2 regions of the Lysinibacillus sp. G1-3 genome follow, and region 2 is predicted to be linked to the other one. Evidence: a T-box and tRNA genes for the amino acid it is inferred to sense, from the RefSeq annotation. Region 2 holds a T-box; the other holds one or more tRNA genes.
The links. A T-box is a leader RNA that pairs with one kind of tRNA and senses whether it is charged. The one in region 2 lies ahead of leuS (leucine--tRNA ligase), so its partner is inferred to be a tRNA-Leu.
Positions count from the first base shown of each region.

Region 1 (7,864 bases), on a different contig from region 2:
AACAATTGAAAAAACAAAAAATGATGTCTCCACAGCAACTAGCAAAAATCGCTATTGCAGGCGTGCACAAAAATAAGCCTATTATTTGTCCTATGCCAATGCGTAAAACAATGGATGTTATTTTTACGATCTTCCCTTCGTTACACAAGGCATTAATGAGGATGGTCTGTAAAGTAAGCCGAAAAGCTCGAATAACATAATTACTTAATGTAAAAGCTTTCTTCCAGATGGTAAAAAACCGCTATACTTTTCCGTCGGCAAGGCATGATCCGCATCACGGAAAAAAATAGGATGTTGGACACGAAGGCATATGTCTCCTTCGCTGAAATTTTATTTACACTTCATCTCAAAAACAATTCTAGGATTGTCGCGGCTTTTTACCTTTCTAATTTAGATAACAAAAACACTGAACGAATTAACCCCTTTTAAGAGACAAGTAGCTAGTTATTATGCTCTTCTTCATTTTTCTTATAAATACCTAAGAATAAAATAATAAGACCTATGATAAAAATTATAGGAAATAAAACCATCATAATCGATGCTGCCCAACCATTTCTAACCAATAATCCATACAATACGCCTATTAAATATGATAAAAATGGTGCAAACGCAATCATTATAATGATACCCCAAATGATATATCTCCCTTTTTCTGACCGTCCTTCGCTTAATTGGAATCCCGCTATTAACCCTACTAATACAATTATTAAGGCAATAACAAACGTCATTTCAAATCACCTCCTCCTTTCCTTCTACAATATGCTGCTTTCGTTTATCGATTTGGTAACTTAACACTAGGCTTTTAAAAATATTTCGTAATTTGCGCCTAGACTGAAATCATCCATTGATTCAAAAAAATACCACAACCATCAAAAAGCTGTGGTTGTGGCTTTCTACTACTCGATCTAAATAACATCATGCAAAATGACACCATCGCTCATTTTTATAATACGATCCGTATAAGTAAGCATCTCTTCATCATGGGTCACCATTAAAGTTGTAATGTTTAACGTTTTAGTTAAATCCTTAATTAGGAACATAACCTCTTTTGATCGTTGTGAATCTAAGCTTGCAGTTGGTTCATCTGCGAATAGAACTTTCGGTTTATGAATGATCGCACGAGCAATGGCAACACGTTGCTTCTCCCCTCCTGACAATGAAGAAGGATAAGAATTTTTCCGATGGTCCATCCCAACTAATTTTAGTAATCGATTAACTTCATTTTTTTGTTCCTGTTTCTTTAATTTTGATTCAGAAACATCTAACATTAGTAGCAGCTGTTCCTCAACTGTAAGGAAAGGTACGAGGTGTGCAAATTGAAAGACAAACCCAAATTCACTTGCTCGTACTTTTCGAACCTCCTCAGCGTTCATAATAGACAGGTTTTTTCCTTCAAATATAACATATCCATCTGTTGCAGGCTGAAGTCCTGCCGCAATTGTCAAAAGTGTACTTTTACCGGAACCAGATGCACCTACCAATGCAGTTATTTCTCCTTCTTTTAATGAAAGATCTATCCCTTTAAGTATTTCCTCCTCTACCTCGCCATTCGTAAACGTTTTTCTAACTTCATCGATTTTAAATAAAGTCATACTAAGCCTCTCCTTGCTGTATCGCTTGTAATGGTTCAATTTTTTTAATTTGGAATGCTGAAATTGTAGCGCCTACAAATCCAATAATTAGGAATACGATCGATAATTGAGTTGTTGTCGCAATCGTTAAAGTAAATGGCATTCCTTTTGGCGCTATCAGATTAAAGGCCTGGCTAAAGGTTACAGATAAAACAAGTGAAATAACTGTAATGATGGCCATCTGTGTCCATATCATTTTGAATAACTTACTTGTTTTCAAACCAATCGCCTTTAAAATTCCGTATAAGCCGATTTTTTGGACATTCATCATATAGAAGAAGATGGCGAACAGCATCCCACTAATGACTACTAGAAACCAAATAATCATATTCAAAGACATTTGTTCTGCGTTATAGCTTGGGATTGTGTTAAGAAATTCTTTATTTGAAAATGATTCTAATCCAGTAAATTCTTTTGAAGCATCTCCGTCTGGTACGAAAATCATCTGCATTTCATCCACACGGTAAATTTCTTTATAATCCTCTTTATTAATGTAGGCAACAGGTGCATGACTATATTTCTTTTGGTCGACAAATCCCTTTACTACAAAATTGCCACCAAATAGACTATTCGTTAATGTATCTCCTACTTTAATTCCTTTATCTTGCATCGAGCTGTCTAATATGACTTCCTCATGTTCCACATTTTCAAATAACGCTGAATCGGTCGATGTAACAAAGGCAACGCTTTGCTGCTTATTGTCCTGATCATTTAAAAAGCCCATTTGTAATGAAAAAGCTACTGCATCTTTTTCTTTGCTCAATATTTCATTTTGTGTACGATTATCTATTTTTGACAGATTATATGTTTGATCTGCATCCCCATTCATATAAAATTGACCTTGTGGTAAATCCTTAATTAGAGCGGCATTATCTTGAGACAGTCCGTTCGCCAAACCAGAAATAATAAAAGTTAATAAACTAACTAAAAAAACAATTGACCCTAATATTAAAAATCTTACTTTATTCTTCTTAATTTCTTTCCACGCAAGATTCATCGTTAACTCCTCCGTTCCTTTTTACATCCTTAGCATAAACTCCTTAAATGAACGGAAGATGAACTAATTATTAATTATGAAATGTTTTTAACTTCTTTCAGCGGGTTTCCAAACACCCGCTGAAAGAAGTTAAAGCCTCCGGCGGATGTCACGGAGTCAGAAAGGAGTTCCTTGTTCAAGCACAAAGCCGATTCCGGACGCAATTATGCCGAGGCATAATTGATCAAAAAAAGCTCATAAACCTTTTCTTTTTAGGTTTACGAGCTTATTGTAAAATTCATCATTATTATAGTAGGCTTTTGACAGATTTATTGGCCCTCTAAACGAATGACAGCTTTTTTATAATATTTTGGGGTTTCTTCAATTTTTGATTCGTACAAAACCACTTCTTCTACTAGAAATTCAGGAAGCTGAAAATTATCTTCCATCAATGCCTCTGACGAAATTTTCCCACATGCTTCATCCCACTTTCTTGCAACAGTTATATGGGGGACAAAGGGCTTCTTATCTAATTCAAATCCAACCTTCATACAGTCTTGGTATACTATTTCTTGCACAACATTTAATTGCTGAGATTCGAGCAGATCGGCCCATAAAATTCTTGGATACTCCTTTCTTCCAAAAGTATTGAAACCTTGAATTTTTAATTCGAATGGAGAAACATTTAGAAGATTTCCCCTCACTTCATTCATCACAGCTTGTAATTGCTCTTCATCCGCATGACCTAAAAAAGCCAAAGTGATGTGATAATCTTCCTGATGAACCCATCGTTTAAAATGAAAGTCTGTTTTTAATTTTTCACATCTCACATGAAGAGCTGCTTTAATGTCTGATGGAAGTGGAACCGCAATAAAAAAGTGTCTGTTCATAATCATACCCTCTCTATTCTTCGTAAATGCTACCTAACAGGCATTATGTCTTTTCCTACAATATATTAACCATACTACTACGCTAAAGCAGCGAAAAAGACTCCCCAACTAAATACTGGTATTAGAATAGTGAACGGTAAGGTGAGCGATTTGATTTAGAAAGTATAGAAAACACAACCAGATGTAATTCCCCTAAAAATTTGAATTGCTTAAAATCATTAGATTTCCACTGATTTTTATTCAGTTTGGTCTAAATGAAGTGTGTACTCCGGTAAAATTGTGTATTTATCACCAGAGATTGCGTATGCTGTACCTTCAAGGTATGCAACCCCACCATTATTTTTATTCATTGTTACCATACCACTTACAGTTGAACCTAAAGCTCCCATACCACCAACACTTACATCTCTAGCAAAACCAGAATGGTATCTTAATTTTACAGTACCAGAAAAATTATATGCCAAGCTGTGGCAGGCTTAACAGACCAAAATACAGCTCGACCTGATTCAGCATCTACAATACTTGCTCGACCTCCAGGACCAGTAATTGATGAACGCAAAATAGGATTCTCGTTAGTTGCTGTGACACTATCAGGGTGATTAAAAATAGCATCAGAAACTTCTTGATCATTTCCAAAACTTCTAACTGTTATTTTCTCGTCCATATATATGATTTCACCTTTTTCAATGAAATCTTCTAATACCAGAGTATCTGTTTCACTTGCAAATACCGGTGAAACTAAAACTAAAGAAAAAACCATAAAAACTACTGATAAAAAACATTTTTTCATAATACAACCTCCATTTCTATATTCTTTATCACTTTATAATGCTAACATGTAAGAGAGGTGGTCTAAATGGAACAACAAGATTATTACCAAAATATGATAAAAAGACTTTGTAAAGCACACAATATTTCTCCTCGAAAACCTAGATTTATTGAAGTCGAAGATGTGGTTACTATTACTGTTAAAAATCATTTGAAAGAAGGAGTAGATTTGGAATGTTTTAAAATTCTAAATCTTATTTATCAAACGGTTGGACCTTTAGGTATAAAATTTAATCAGCAATTACTTTTATATCCTGGTGGAAATAGATTAGATAGAGTAACAATAACTTTTTCCAAAAAGGATTATATAGCTTTAAACGAGAAATTAGAAACCGGTGAAATAAATTAATGGGTAGCTTAATGCTACCTTTTGTAAAAATACTAACTGGACCAGCAACAAATAAACTTGAACACAACACACTTGACATCATTTTTTTAAATTATTCATTTTATCACCTCCTGTTATTTTCGATTTCAATCTACTTTTTTATTATCTTTTCTTATTAAATAACACCTAGTTACTTCAAGAACAATAACTGTACCTGCTATCACTATCCATTGAAAACCAACACTATTATCATTTAATATCCAACGTGAGAAGCATATGTATATGTATAACCATATACTGTTACACTCTGTGGCTGACTACTAGCTTGCGCCGCGAAAGCGCTTACATTAAAATAAGACATTGTCATAAAAATAGAAATCAACGCTGTAGTTACTAATTTTAACATTTTAATTTTTTTCATAATTTACCTCCTGTCATAATAGCAATAACATCACTAAGAGACATTGCTTATACTTTTTCTTTTGTAAGTTTTTCAGGATTGGAAAGCGACTACGTAAAATTATCTAAATTACAATGTTAGCTATTAGAATCTTGGACTCTATTTATAAAAATACTAATAAAAATAAAATGTACCAATAATCGTTTTACCATCATGTAAATATAATGGCGTCGATTTTTTAAATGATTTATTATATTCATCTACCTTATTTGGCGAAGATATGCCATCAGGCTGATAAATATATCCTAATACACCGTTCTCACCTTCTGCCAACATTAATTCAGGTTCAACAAGCATTAAGTTTTCCATATTAGGACCATACGTTTGCCCATCTTCATTTATTGGATAACCATCGCTTATAATACTATCTCTAGTTGGTATAACTAAATCTGAGGCAGCCACCTTTATACGTTCGCTATTGTTATCATCTATCATCATTTTATTAACAAAAAATGCATTGCTCGATGGTACTACAAAGAACATTATTACCAACAACATTAGAATAACAGTAAGTGCCTTACTATTTGCCTTTTTGCCACTCTTTATCATTATAAATTCTCCTTTCCATCAGTTCTTAGGTTCCCTATATCATTGTTTGTTTCCAATCAGCATGATTAAACATCGCCTAAACTACTTAATCTGTATAATTCTTAATTTCGTTCAGTTTAGAGCTATCATTCCTATCATCTTCAATATTTTGAAAAAATCTCTTTTAGTAGTTATTAACTCTATCACTCTTTATAAAAGTATACAAATCAATCTCTGCTGGCTTTCGTTCATATTTTGAGAATTGCTTTATTTGAAATTTTAAGTACCTATATGATATAAAAGAATTTCAGACGAATATTGTTAAACATTCTTTAATGAATATAAACAATCCATGTTGATATAAAAAAATCCACTCAAATCAAAATAGATTTTGAGTGGATCTTAAATGTTTCTACAAATTTACTACAATAAAAAAAGAACCCTTGTATATCAAGGATTCTTTACTAAATATGATACCGGTGGTCGGGGTCGAACCGACACTCCAAAGGAACACGATTTTGAGTCGTGCGCGTCTGCCAATTCCGCCACACCGGCATAATGGAGATAAAAAAAATCGGAAAATCCGATTAAGAAATAAATTATGGAGGCGGCAACCGGATTTGAACCGGTGATAAAGGTGTTGCAGACCTGTGCCTTACCACTTGGCTATGCCGCCATAATAATTGGAGCGGAAGACGAGGTTCGAACTCGCGACCCCCACCTTGGCAAGGTGGTGTTCTACCACTGAACTACTTCCGCAATAAATGGCTGGGGTACCTGGATTCGAACCAGGGCGTGACGGAATCAAAATCCGTTGCCTTACCGCTTGGCTATACCCCAAAAGTTAAATATATAAATGGGGCGACTGATGGGAATCGAACCCACGAATGCCTGAACCACAATCAGGTGCGTTAACCACTTCGCCACAACCGCCATATTACTATATTTTTTATTGTTTTAAATTAAATGGGGCGACTGATGGGAATCGAACCCACGAATGCCTGAACCACAATCAGGTGCGTTAACCACTTCGCCACAACCGCCATGAAATTAATTAATTGGCAGGGGCAGTAGGAATCGAACCCACACCAAAGGTTTTGGAGACCTCTATTCTACCGTTGAACTATGCCCCTATTAGATTAAAACTGGTGGAGGGGGACGGATTCGAACCGCCGAACCCTAAGGAGCGGATTTACAGTCCGCCGCGTTTAGCCACTTCGCTACCCCTCCGGGAAAATCATGGTGCCGGCGATAGGAGTCGAACCCACGACCTACTGATTACAAGTCAGTTGCTCTACCAACTGAGCTACACCGGCAAAAAAATATGGTGGGTCAGGACGGAATCGAACCGCCGACACTTAGAGCTTCAATCTAATGCTCTACCAACTGAGCTACTGACCCATATTTTTAAAAATAAATGGCGGTCCCGACCGGGATCGAACCGGCGATCTCCTGCGTGACAGGCAGGCATGTTAACCGCTACACCACGGGACCATTTTGGTTGCGGGGGCCGGATTTGAACCAACGACCTTCGGGTTATGAGCCCGACGAGCTACCACTGCTCCACCCCGCGATAATAAGGTGATTTATTTAAATAATGGTGGAGGATGACGGGCTCGAACCGCCGACCCTCTGCTTGTAAGGCAGATGCTCTCCCAGCTGAGCTAATCCTCCATCTGGGTATTAAATGGTGACCCCTACGGGATTCGAACCCGTGTTACCGCCGTGAAAGGGCGGTGTCTTAACCACTTGACCAAGGGGCCATCGTTTGGAATGAAAAATCCTTAAAGTGCTGGCGGAGAGTAAGGGATTTGAACCCTTGAGACAGTGTTAACCGCCTACACGATTTCCAATCGTGCTCCTTCGGCCACTCGGACAACTCTCCAAGAATGGCTCCGAAGGCAGGACTCGAACCTGCGACAACCTGATTAACAGTCAGGTGCTACTACCAACTGAGCTACTTCGGAATAATTTTATCATATAGCCTAGCGACGTCCTACTCTCACAGGGGGAAGCCCCCAACTACCATCGGCGCTAAAGAGCTTAACTTCCGTGTTCGGTATGGGAACGGGTGTGACCTCTTTGCCATCATCACTAGACTATTTTGAAAGACAATACTTATTATAACATATCTTTATTGAAGTTGCAAGTATATTTTTAATAGTTTTTATTCTTTCAAAACTGGATAAACGGTGCATTGAATGTTTCAAACATTTTGGTTAA
Region 1 is NZ_JBWHYQ010000017.1:119,212-127,075, forward strand. It holds gene ACVYAD_RS18470 (SDR family NAD(P)-dependent oxidoreductase) at 1-200, shown strand, start outside; gene ACVYAD_RS18475 (hypothetical protein) at 441-728, opposite strand; gene ACVYAD_RS18480 (ABC transporter ATP-binding protein) at 906-1,592, opposite strand; gene ACVYAD_RS18485 (ABC transporter permease) at 1,594-2,628, opposite strand; gene thpR (RNA 2',3'-cyclic phosphodiesterase) at 2,937-3,503, opposite strand; gene ACVYAD_RS18495 (hypothetical protein) at 3,734-3,886, opposite strand; gene ACVYAD_RS18500 (hypothetical protein) at 3,934-4,287, opposite strand; gene ACVYAD_RS18505 (hypothetical protein) at 4,354-4,674, shown strand; gene ACVYAD_RS18510 (hypothetical protein) at 4,907-5,074, opposite strand; gene ACVYAD_RS18515 (hypothetical protein) at 5,228-5,662, opposite strand; tRNA gene ACVYAD_RS18520 (tRNA-Leu) at 6,116-6,196, opposite strand; tRNA gene ACVYAD_RS18525 (tRNA-Cys) at 6,244-6,317, opposite strand; tRNA gene ACVYAD_RS18530 (tRNA-Gly) at 6,326-6,400, opposite strand; tRNA gene ACVYAD_RS18535 (tRNA-Gln) at 6,407-6,481, opposite strand; tRNA gene ACVYAD_RS18540 (tRNA-His) at 6,499-6,574, opposite strand; tRNA gene ACVYAD_RS18545 (tRNA-His) at 6,609-6,684, opposite strand; tRNA gene ACVYAD_RS18550 (tRNA-Trp) at 6,701-6,774, opposite strand; tRNA gene ACVYAD_RS18555 (tRNA-Tyr) at 6,788-6,871, opposite strand; tRNA gene ACVYAD_RS18560 (tRNA-Thr) at 6,882-6,957, opposite strand; tRNA gene ACVYAD_RS18565 (tRNA-Phe) at 6,967-7,042, opposite strand; tRNA gene ACVYAD_RS18570 (tRNA-Asp) at 7,060-7,135, opposite strand; tRNA gene ACVYAD_RS18575 (tRNA-Met) at 7,140-7,214, opposite strand; tRNA gene ACVYAD_RS18580 (tRNA-Val) at 7,240-7,315, opposite strand; tRNA gene ACVYAD_RS18585 (tRNA-Glu) at 7,330-7,404, opposite strand; tRNA gene ACVYAD_RS18590 (tRNA-Ser) at 7,435-7,526, opposite strand; tRNA gene ACVYAD_RS18595 (tRNA-Asn) at 7,532-7,608, opposite strand; rRNA gene rrf (5S ribosomal RNA) at 7,625-7,740, opposite strand; partial or broken rRNA gene ACVYAD_RS18605 (23S ribosomal RNA) at 7,857-7,864, opposite strand, start outside.
Region 1: it encodes a tRNA-Leu, which carries the amino acid that the T-box ahead of leuS (leucine--tRNA ligase) is inferred to sense. The anticodon was not compared.

Region 2 (7,864 bases):
ATTTAATCTCAGGGACAATTGTCGGGATTGTAGCAATACCACTGGCAATGTCCTTTGCCATTGCGTCAGGTGTTAAGCCTGAGTATGGAATATATACAGCTTTTATTGCTGGCATACTTATTTCTCTTTTGGGTGGTTCGAAGTTCCAAATAGGGGGACCTACAGGTGCCTTTGTGCCAATTTTATTAGGGATAGTCATTTCGTATGGCTATGAAAACTTACTAATCGCTGGATTAATGGCCGGGATTATTTTGTGCTTAATGGGTATTTTTAAACTAGGCTCATTAATAAAATTTATTCCCCGACCCGTGACAATTGGATTTACAGCAGGAATAGCCGTTATTATTTTTACAGGTCAAATTGCTAATTTCCTAGGTTTAACAAATATTAAACGACATGAGTATTTTATTGACAATGTAAAAGAAATTGTTATGCATATTGGTACGACAAACTTTTATAGTGTTTTAACGGCGATCATAAGTCTTATCATTATTTTAATAACACCGAAAGTATTACCTAAAGTTCCAGGAGCGTTAGCGGGAATTGTTGTTTCTACACTAGTGGCAACATTCTTTTTTTCTGGACAAGTTGCCACAATCGCAACAGCCTATGGTCAAATTCCTAATACACTACCAAATTTCGCAGTTCCAGATATCACATGGGAGCGTATTCAGCTACTTATTGGACCAGCTTTTGTGATTGCGATGCTTGGTGGAATTGAATCACTTTTATCTGCTGTGGTAGCGGATGGAATGACAAATACAAAGCATAATAGTAACCGAGAACTTGTTGGTCAAGGGATTGCTAATATCGTCACTCCTTTCTTTGGAGGGATCCCTGCGACAGGCGCTATTGCTCGTACTGCGACAAATATTAAAACAGGTGGAGTATCACCAATATCAGGTATTATTCACGGTGTATTTGTATTAGTCACTTTATTATTACTTGCGCCTTTTGCTTCACATATTCCATTAGCTAGTATGGCTCCAGTTTTAATGGTTGTTGCTTGGAATATGAGTGAGCAAAAGCATTTTGCACATATTGTTAAATTAAAATCAGGAGATTCCCTCGTTTTAATCATTACGTTCCTTCTTACTGTTTTTACAAGTTTAACATTAGCTGTAGAGGTGGGGCTTGTACTAGCGGTCGTATTATTTGCAAAGCGTATGAGCGAAAAGCTTGTCGTAACAAAGGTTTTACCGGATCATTCGAAAGAGAGTGGAAAGGTACAATCACATGTTGTTCATCAAAAACGAGACTGTCCACAAATTAGTATTTATACAGTTGAGGGTCCTCTTTTCTTTGGCGCAGCTCAAACCTTTGAGCAGGCAATTGTAAGTTCTATTCAGCACGAACAAAAAGTTTTAGTATTACGCATGGGTAAAGTACCTTTTATGGATTCAACAGGTGAGTCGTATTTTAGTAATGTCATTCGGAATTTTAAAACACAGGGTGGCACTATTTTAGTTACAGGAGTACAAGACGAATTAAAAAAGGCACTACAGCACAATGGCTTATATGATGAAATTGGTGAAGATAATTTCTATCCGCATACAGGAGAAGCGATTAATAAAGCTTTAAGCTATTTAGATACAAATAAATGTATTGGCTGTAAGCATTTCGCTTTCCGTGAATGTCAGGAGCTATCCCGCAATAAGGGGCAGTAATAATAAATGAACTGCCCCTAATTGCCCGATTGGTGAAGACTAATGATCAGTGGGGTACAGAAAACACCCCACTGATAAAGTTTCACTTTATCCCGCAATAAAGGAACGCAATTATGCCGAGTATGAGTATCTTTAGACAAAACTTTCATTTTACATAGTAAATTAGAATTCGTTTTTAAATATATTTCGAGGGGTATCATAGCGGGAATCTTCTTTGAATAATTATAGAAGTATGTCTACAAATAGGCTCCGTAAAATGTGACAAAACTTATAGGGGAGGATTAAGATGAAAAAAATTATGAATCAACCTGAATCACTTGTTATGGAAATGTGCAATGGGATAGTTATGGCTCACCCGGAACTTGAGCTGTTAAAAAAATATAAAATAATTAAGAAAAAAGCAATGAATGCAAATAAGGTAACTTTAATTAGCGGTGGCGGTAGTGGACATGAACCAGCACATGCAGGGTTAGTAGGAAAAGGAATGCTAGATGCTGCGGTATGTGGTGATGTGTTTGCCTCTCCTTCACAAATACAGGTATATCAAGCAATTAAAGCAACAGCCAGCCAAAAAGGTACACTGCTCATAATTAAAAATTACAGCGGGGATATAATGAATTTTAAAAATGGCGCCCACTTAGCTATGGAGGATGGCATTCAAGTAGAGTACGTTCGCGTAGAAGATGATATTGCAGTAGAAGATAGCCTTTATACAGTAGGACGCCGCGGCGTTGCAGGAGTTGTGTTAGTACATAAAATTGCTGGTGCAGCTGCAGAAGAAGGTATGGATTTGATGCAGGTTAAAGCTGTAGCGGAAAAAGCAGCGGCAAATGTTCGAACAATTGGTCTGGCACTAACTTCCTGTACGGTTCCTGCTAGTGGATCACCTACTTTCAAATTGGGTGAAGACGAGATGGAATATGGTGTCGGTATTCATGGAGAGCCAGGAAGAAAAAGAGAAAAAATAATGGCTGCAGATGAATTAGCTTTACGTATGACAAATGACCTTATGAAAGATTTAGGATTAGATAAAGATGCTGAAATTGCTGTTCTAGTAAATGGATTTGGTGGTACACCACTTCAAGAACTTTATCTGTTTAATAATGCGGTTACTAGAGAGCTGAGTAAAAGAAATATACGAATCAATAGAACGTTTGTCGGCAATTACATGACAAGTATTGATATGGCTGGGATCTCTCTTACAGTAATGAAACTAGATAATGAACTGAATACATTATTATCGAAAGAATGTAATACACCTGCATTTAAGGTAGATGGACCAGTTGAACGTGTAGAATACGTAGATATTAATGATAACGTAGAAGAGAAAGAGGTATTCTTTGAGACGGAAACAGAAGAAGAACACGCTATCATTAAAAACGAGGTAATCACATTAAATAATATGATTTATCTTGTAGATAAAATGAGTGAGATTATTATTAAGAACGAAGTGTCTTTCTGCGAATTGGATACCTATGCAGGTGACGGCGATTTCGGAATGAGTGTCGCAAAAGGTTTTAAGGAATTAAAACGAGGATGGAGCTCGATTCTAAATCATGAACATTTAAGTATTGGGACTTTCCTTGATGGTTGTTCCATGATCATTATGGAACATTGTGGAGGAGCTTCTGGTCCAATTTGGGGCGGGGCTTTCCGAGCTGCTAGTAAAGCAGTGGAGGGGAAAATGGAATTAACTGTCGGAGAGTTTGCTGAAATGTTACAAGCTACGCTGAAAGGTATACAATCTGTCGGTGAGCGTTCTTTCGGAAGAGGGGCAGAGGTAGGCGATAAAACGCTTGTAGATGCGCTTGTACCTTGTGTGAATTCCTGGTCAGAAAGTGCTGCAACTGGTGCGGACTTTAAAACAGCTTTTGAGAAAGGGGCAGAGGCTGCTGTTAAAGGAGCGGAATATACAAAGGAAATCGTAGCTCGAATGGGTCGCGCTGGAACAGTTGGTGAAAGAAGTCTAGGTTATCCGGATGCCGGTGCTTATGCGCTAGGAGTTATCTTTACGGAGCTTTCTTGTAGTTTAAAATAAAGCGAGCACTATGGATACAACTTATTTCGAATATTGTTACCTTCTTAGGGATTTAATTTGTTCAAAAATGGTTAGTATGTAAACAAAGTCTTGTGCTTTTCAGTACTTTCCATTAGAATAAATGCAATACATGTAAGACAATGATGAGGAATAGTAAATTTGTGTTTCTTTTTAGAGAGCTAGCGGTTGGTGGGAGCTAGTAGGAAAGCAAATTGAACTCGCCTTCTGAGTCTGCCCGAGTGAAACAGCTCGTGCCGTTCCTTCCGCGTTAAGGAAGCTAAAGCTGAGTGTGATCACTAATGTGGGTGGTACCGCGGGAGATACGAATTCTCTCGTCCCTTTCTAATGAAGAAAGGGGCGAGTTTTTTTATTTTTTAAATATTTTGTCAATTCTTAAGTTGAAGAGCATGACACATTCAAAGGAGGAAAAATAATGAGTTTTAATCATCAACAAATCGAAAAAAAGTGGCAGCAATATTGGGCTGATAATAAAACGTTTAAAACTGAAAACGAAACAGAAAAACCAAAATTTTATGCGTTAGATATGTTCCCATATCCATCTGGTGCTGGTCTTCATGTAGGACATCCAGAGGGCTATACAGCGACAGACATCCTTTCACGCTTCAAGCGTATGCAAGGTTATAACGTCCTACATCCTATGGGCTGGGATGCATTCGGTTTACCTGCAGAGCAATATGCACTTGATACAGGAAATGACCCTGCAGAATTTACAGCGAAAAATATTGCAACATTTAAGCGTCAAATCCAAGAGTTAGGTTTTAGCTATGACTGGGATCGTGAAATTAACACAACAGATCCAGAATATTATAAATGGACACAATGGATCTTTATCCAACTTTATAACAAAGGCTTAGCCTATGTAGATGAAGTAGCTGTAAACTGGTGTCCAGCACTTGGAACAGTACTTGCAAACGAAGAAGTTATTGATGGAAAGTCAGAGCGTGGTGGTCACCCTGTAGAACGTCGTCCAATGAAACAATGGATGCTTAAAATTACTGCCTATGCTGATCGTTTAATCGATGACTTAGAGGAAGTTGATTGGCCAGAGTCTATTAAGGATATGCAACGTAACTGGATTGGTCGTTCGGAAGGTGCAGAAGTAACATTTAATATAGATGGAACAGATGAAAACTTCACGGTGTTTACAACTCGTCCTGATACATTATTTGGTGCTACATACTGTGTTATTGCACCCGAGCATAAATTAGTGGATCAAATTACATCTGCTGAACAACGACAAGCTGTTGAAGCTTATTTAGATAAAGTAAAATTGAAATCTGATTTAGAACGCACAGATTTAGCAAAAGAAAAAACAGGCGTATTCACAGGTGCCTATGCAATTAATCCAATTAACGGTAAAAAAATGCCGATTTGGGTTGCGGACTATGTGTTAGTATCATACGGTACTGGTGCAATTATGGCAGTTCCAGCACATGATGAGCGCGACTATGAATTCGCTACAGAATTTGGTTTAGAAATTATTCCTGTCCTTGAAGGTGGAGACATTAGCAAAGAAGCCTTCACAGGTGATGGTAAACATATTAACTCTGACTTCCTTGATGGCTTAAACAAAGAGGAAGGTATTGCTAAGGCAATTCAATGGCTTGAAGAAAAAGGTGTAGGAGAGAAGAAAATCTCTTACCGTCTTCGCGACTGGTTATTCTCTCGTCAACGTTACTGGGGTGAGCCAATTCCTATGATTCATTGGGAAGATGGTACAACGACGCCAGTACCGGAATCAGAATTACCATTAGTACTACCAAAAACAGATAATATTCGTCCTTCAGGTACGGGTGAATCTCCGTTAGCGAACATTTCTGAATGGGTAAATGTTGTTGATCCTGAAACAGGCAAAAAAGGTCGTCGCGAAACGAATACGATGCCACAGTGGGCAGGTTCTAGCTGGTACTTCATTCGTTATATTGACCCAACAAATAAAGAAGCAATCGCAGACCCTGAATTACTGAAACGTTGGTTACCAGTTGATATTTATATCGGTGGGGCAGAGCATGCGGTATTGCACTTACTATACGCTCGCTTCTGGCATAAAGTATTATACGATTTAGGTGTTGTACACACGAAAGAGCCATTCCATAAATTATTTAACCAAGGGATGATTCTTGGTGAAGGTAATGAGAAAATGTCTAAATCAAAAGGTAATGTCGTTAACCCAGATGAAATCATTTCTTCACACGGTGCGGATACTTTACGTCTATATGAAATGTTTATGGGTCCACTTGAAGCATCTGTTGCATGGTCAACAAATGGCTTGGACGGGGCACGTCGCTTCTTAGATCGTATTTGGCGTCTATTTGTTAATGAAGAAGATGGTACAATCGCTGCGAAAATTCAAGTTTCTGATGACAAAACATTAGAAAAATCATATCATCAAACTGTGAAAAAAGTGACAGAGGATTATGAAGGTATTCGCTTCAATACAGCCATTTCACAAATGATGGTATTCATCAATGATTGCTACAAAGCGGATGTAATTCCAACAGAATACGCTGAAGGCTTTGTGAAAATGCTAGCTCCAATGGTGCCACACGTTGCTGAAGAACTATGGCAGATATTAGGTCATGATGAATCACTTTCATATAAGGAATGGCCAACATATGATGAGGCTAAACTTGTAGATGATGAAGTGGAAATCGCTGTACAAGTACTAGGCAAAGTACGTGCAAAAATCGTCGTAGCGAAAGATGCTTCAAAAGAAGAAATCGAAAAAGTAGCTCTTGCAGATGATAAAGTACAAGAGTATATGGCAGGCAAAGACTTAGTAAAAATAATTGTCATTCCAGGTAAGCTTGTTAATATCGTCGTGAAATAATAATGTGAAAAGTGTCCAATATTTGGGCACTTTTTTCTTTTTTGCTGAAACCATATAAGATTTTGATACGACTATAGTGTGAATAGGAGGTGTTTGTTTGAGTGAGCATTTAGCAAATATTATGGAAGAGCATGGTGAGTATTGCCTTCGAGTAGCTTATCTATATGTGAAAGACTGGGCTATTGCAGAAGAAATCGTTCAAGATGTCTTTTTTGCTTATTATCGGCAACGGGAGCGCTTTGAACAACGATCCTCGCTAAAAACATATTTAGTAAAAATAACAGTACATAAAAGTCATGACTATTTACGAAGTTGGAGAAATAAGCGACATATTTTATTTGAAAAGCTGCACATTGGCGTCAATAAACGATCGCCAGAAACAAATTTGATTGAAAAGGATGAACGAAGAATTGTAACAGCAGCTTTGTTTGAACTTCCAATCAACTACCGAGAAGTAATTATTCTTTATTATTACCAAGAATTAAAGGTTCGTGAGATAGCGGAGGTACTTGCATGTACCGAAAATACAGTGAAAACAAGACTTCGTAGAGCTAGACAAATATTGCAGGGAGAACTGGACAAAAACCATTGGGAGGTGCTAGAAGATGACATCTTTTAAAAATAAACTGGATAAAGAGCTTGGAGAAGCCCCGCGTTTCTCACAACAATTGCAGGATCGTATTTTGCACAATGTAGTTCAGCAAAATAAACAATCTCGTAGATGGCAATATCCAATGGTTTTCATTGGAGCAGTCGTGACGATCCTCTTCTTGATTGTAATTGGTCCATGGAAGCAAGTAGATTTATCTAAGCATGCTACGATTATTGAACTAGCCCAACATGAGGTTAAACAGTTTACGAGTGCGTATAATTGGGAGGAGGATACCTTTAAGGCCGGAAGAACTGGCTGGATTTTAGGGCAACAGTCTTATAAAAATGATTCGGAAACAAAGCTCATTGCCAATACGCTTCAAAAGGCAGTTATTTCGAAGAAGGATGATGATTACTATGCATATCGTGATGTATGGGTAGAGTTTGACAATGGGCAGGTTGTGCAGCTAAAAATGTACTTAAACGATGAGCTGTTAGCTTTTAGCGATAGACATACAAATATCTTCTACAAGGTGGAAGATGCTGACACTGCGTCAGCATTTATTGCCCTTATGCGAAAAGATGATAAAGATATTAGTTTCGGTGAGATGGTTACTTTTTTAATAATTGCTCTCTTTCTAGGGTTACTTATCGAGATAGTTATTAGAAAAAAGTTTAGCATCTCAAAGGAGCCAAAATATATAAATACAGGCCATC
Region 2 is NZ_JBWHYQ010000014.1:131,345-139,208, reverse strand. It holds gene ACVYAD_RS16245 (SulP family inorganic anion transporter) at 1-1,667, shown strand, start outside; gene dhaK (dihydroxyacetone kinase subunit DhaK) at 1,954-3,705, shown strand; T-box leader at 3,837-4,048, shown strand; gene leuS (leucine--tRNA ligase) at 4,139-6,556, shown strand; gene ACVYAD_RS16230 (sigma-70 family RNA polymerase sigma factor) at 6,654-7,175, shown strand; gene ACVYAD_RS16225 (DUF4181 domain-containing protein) at 7,162-7,864, shown strand, end outside.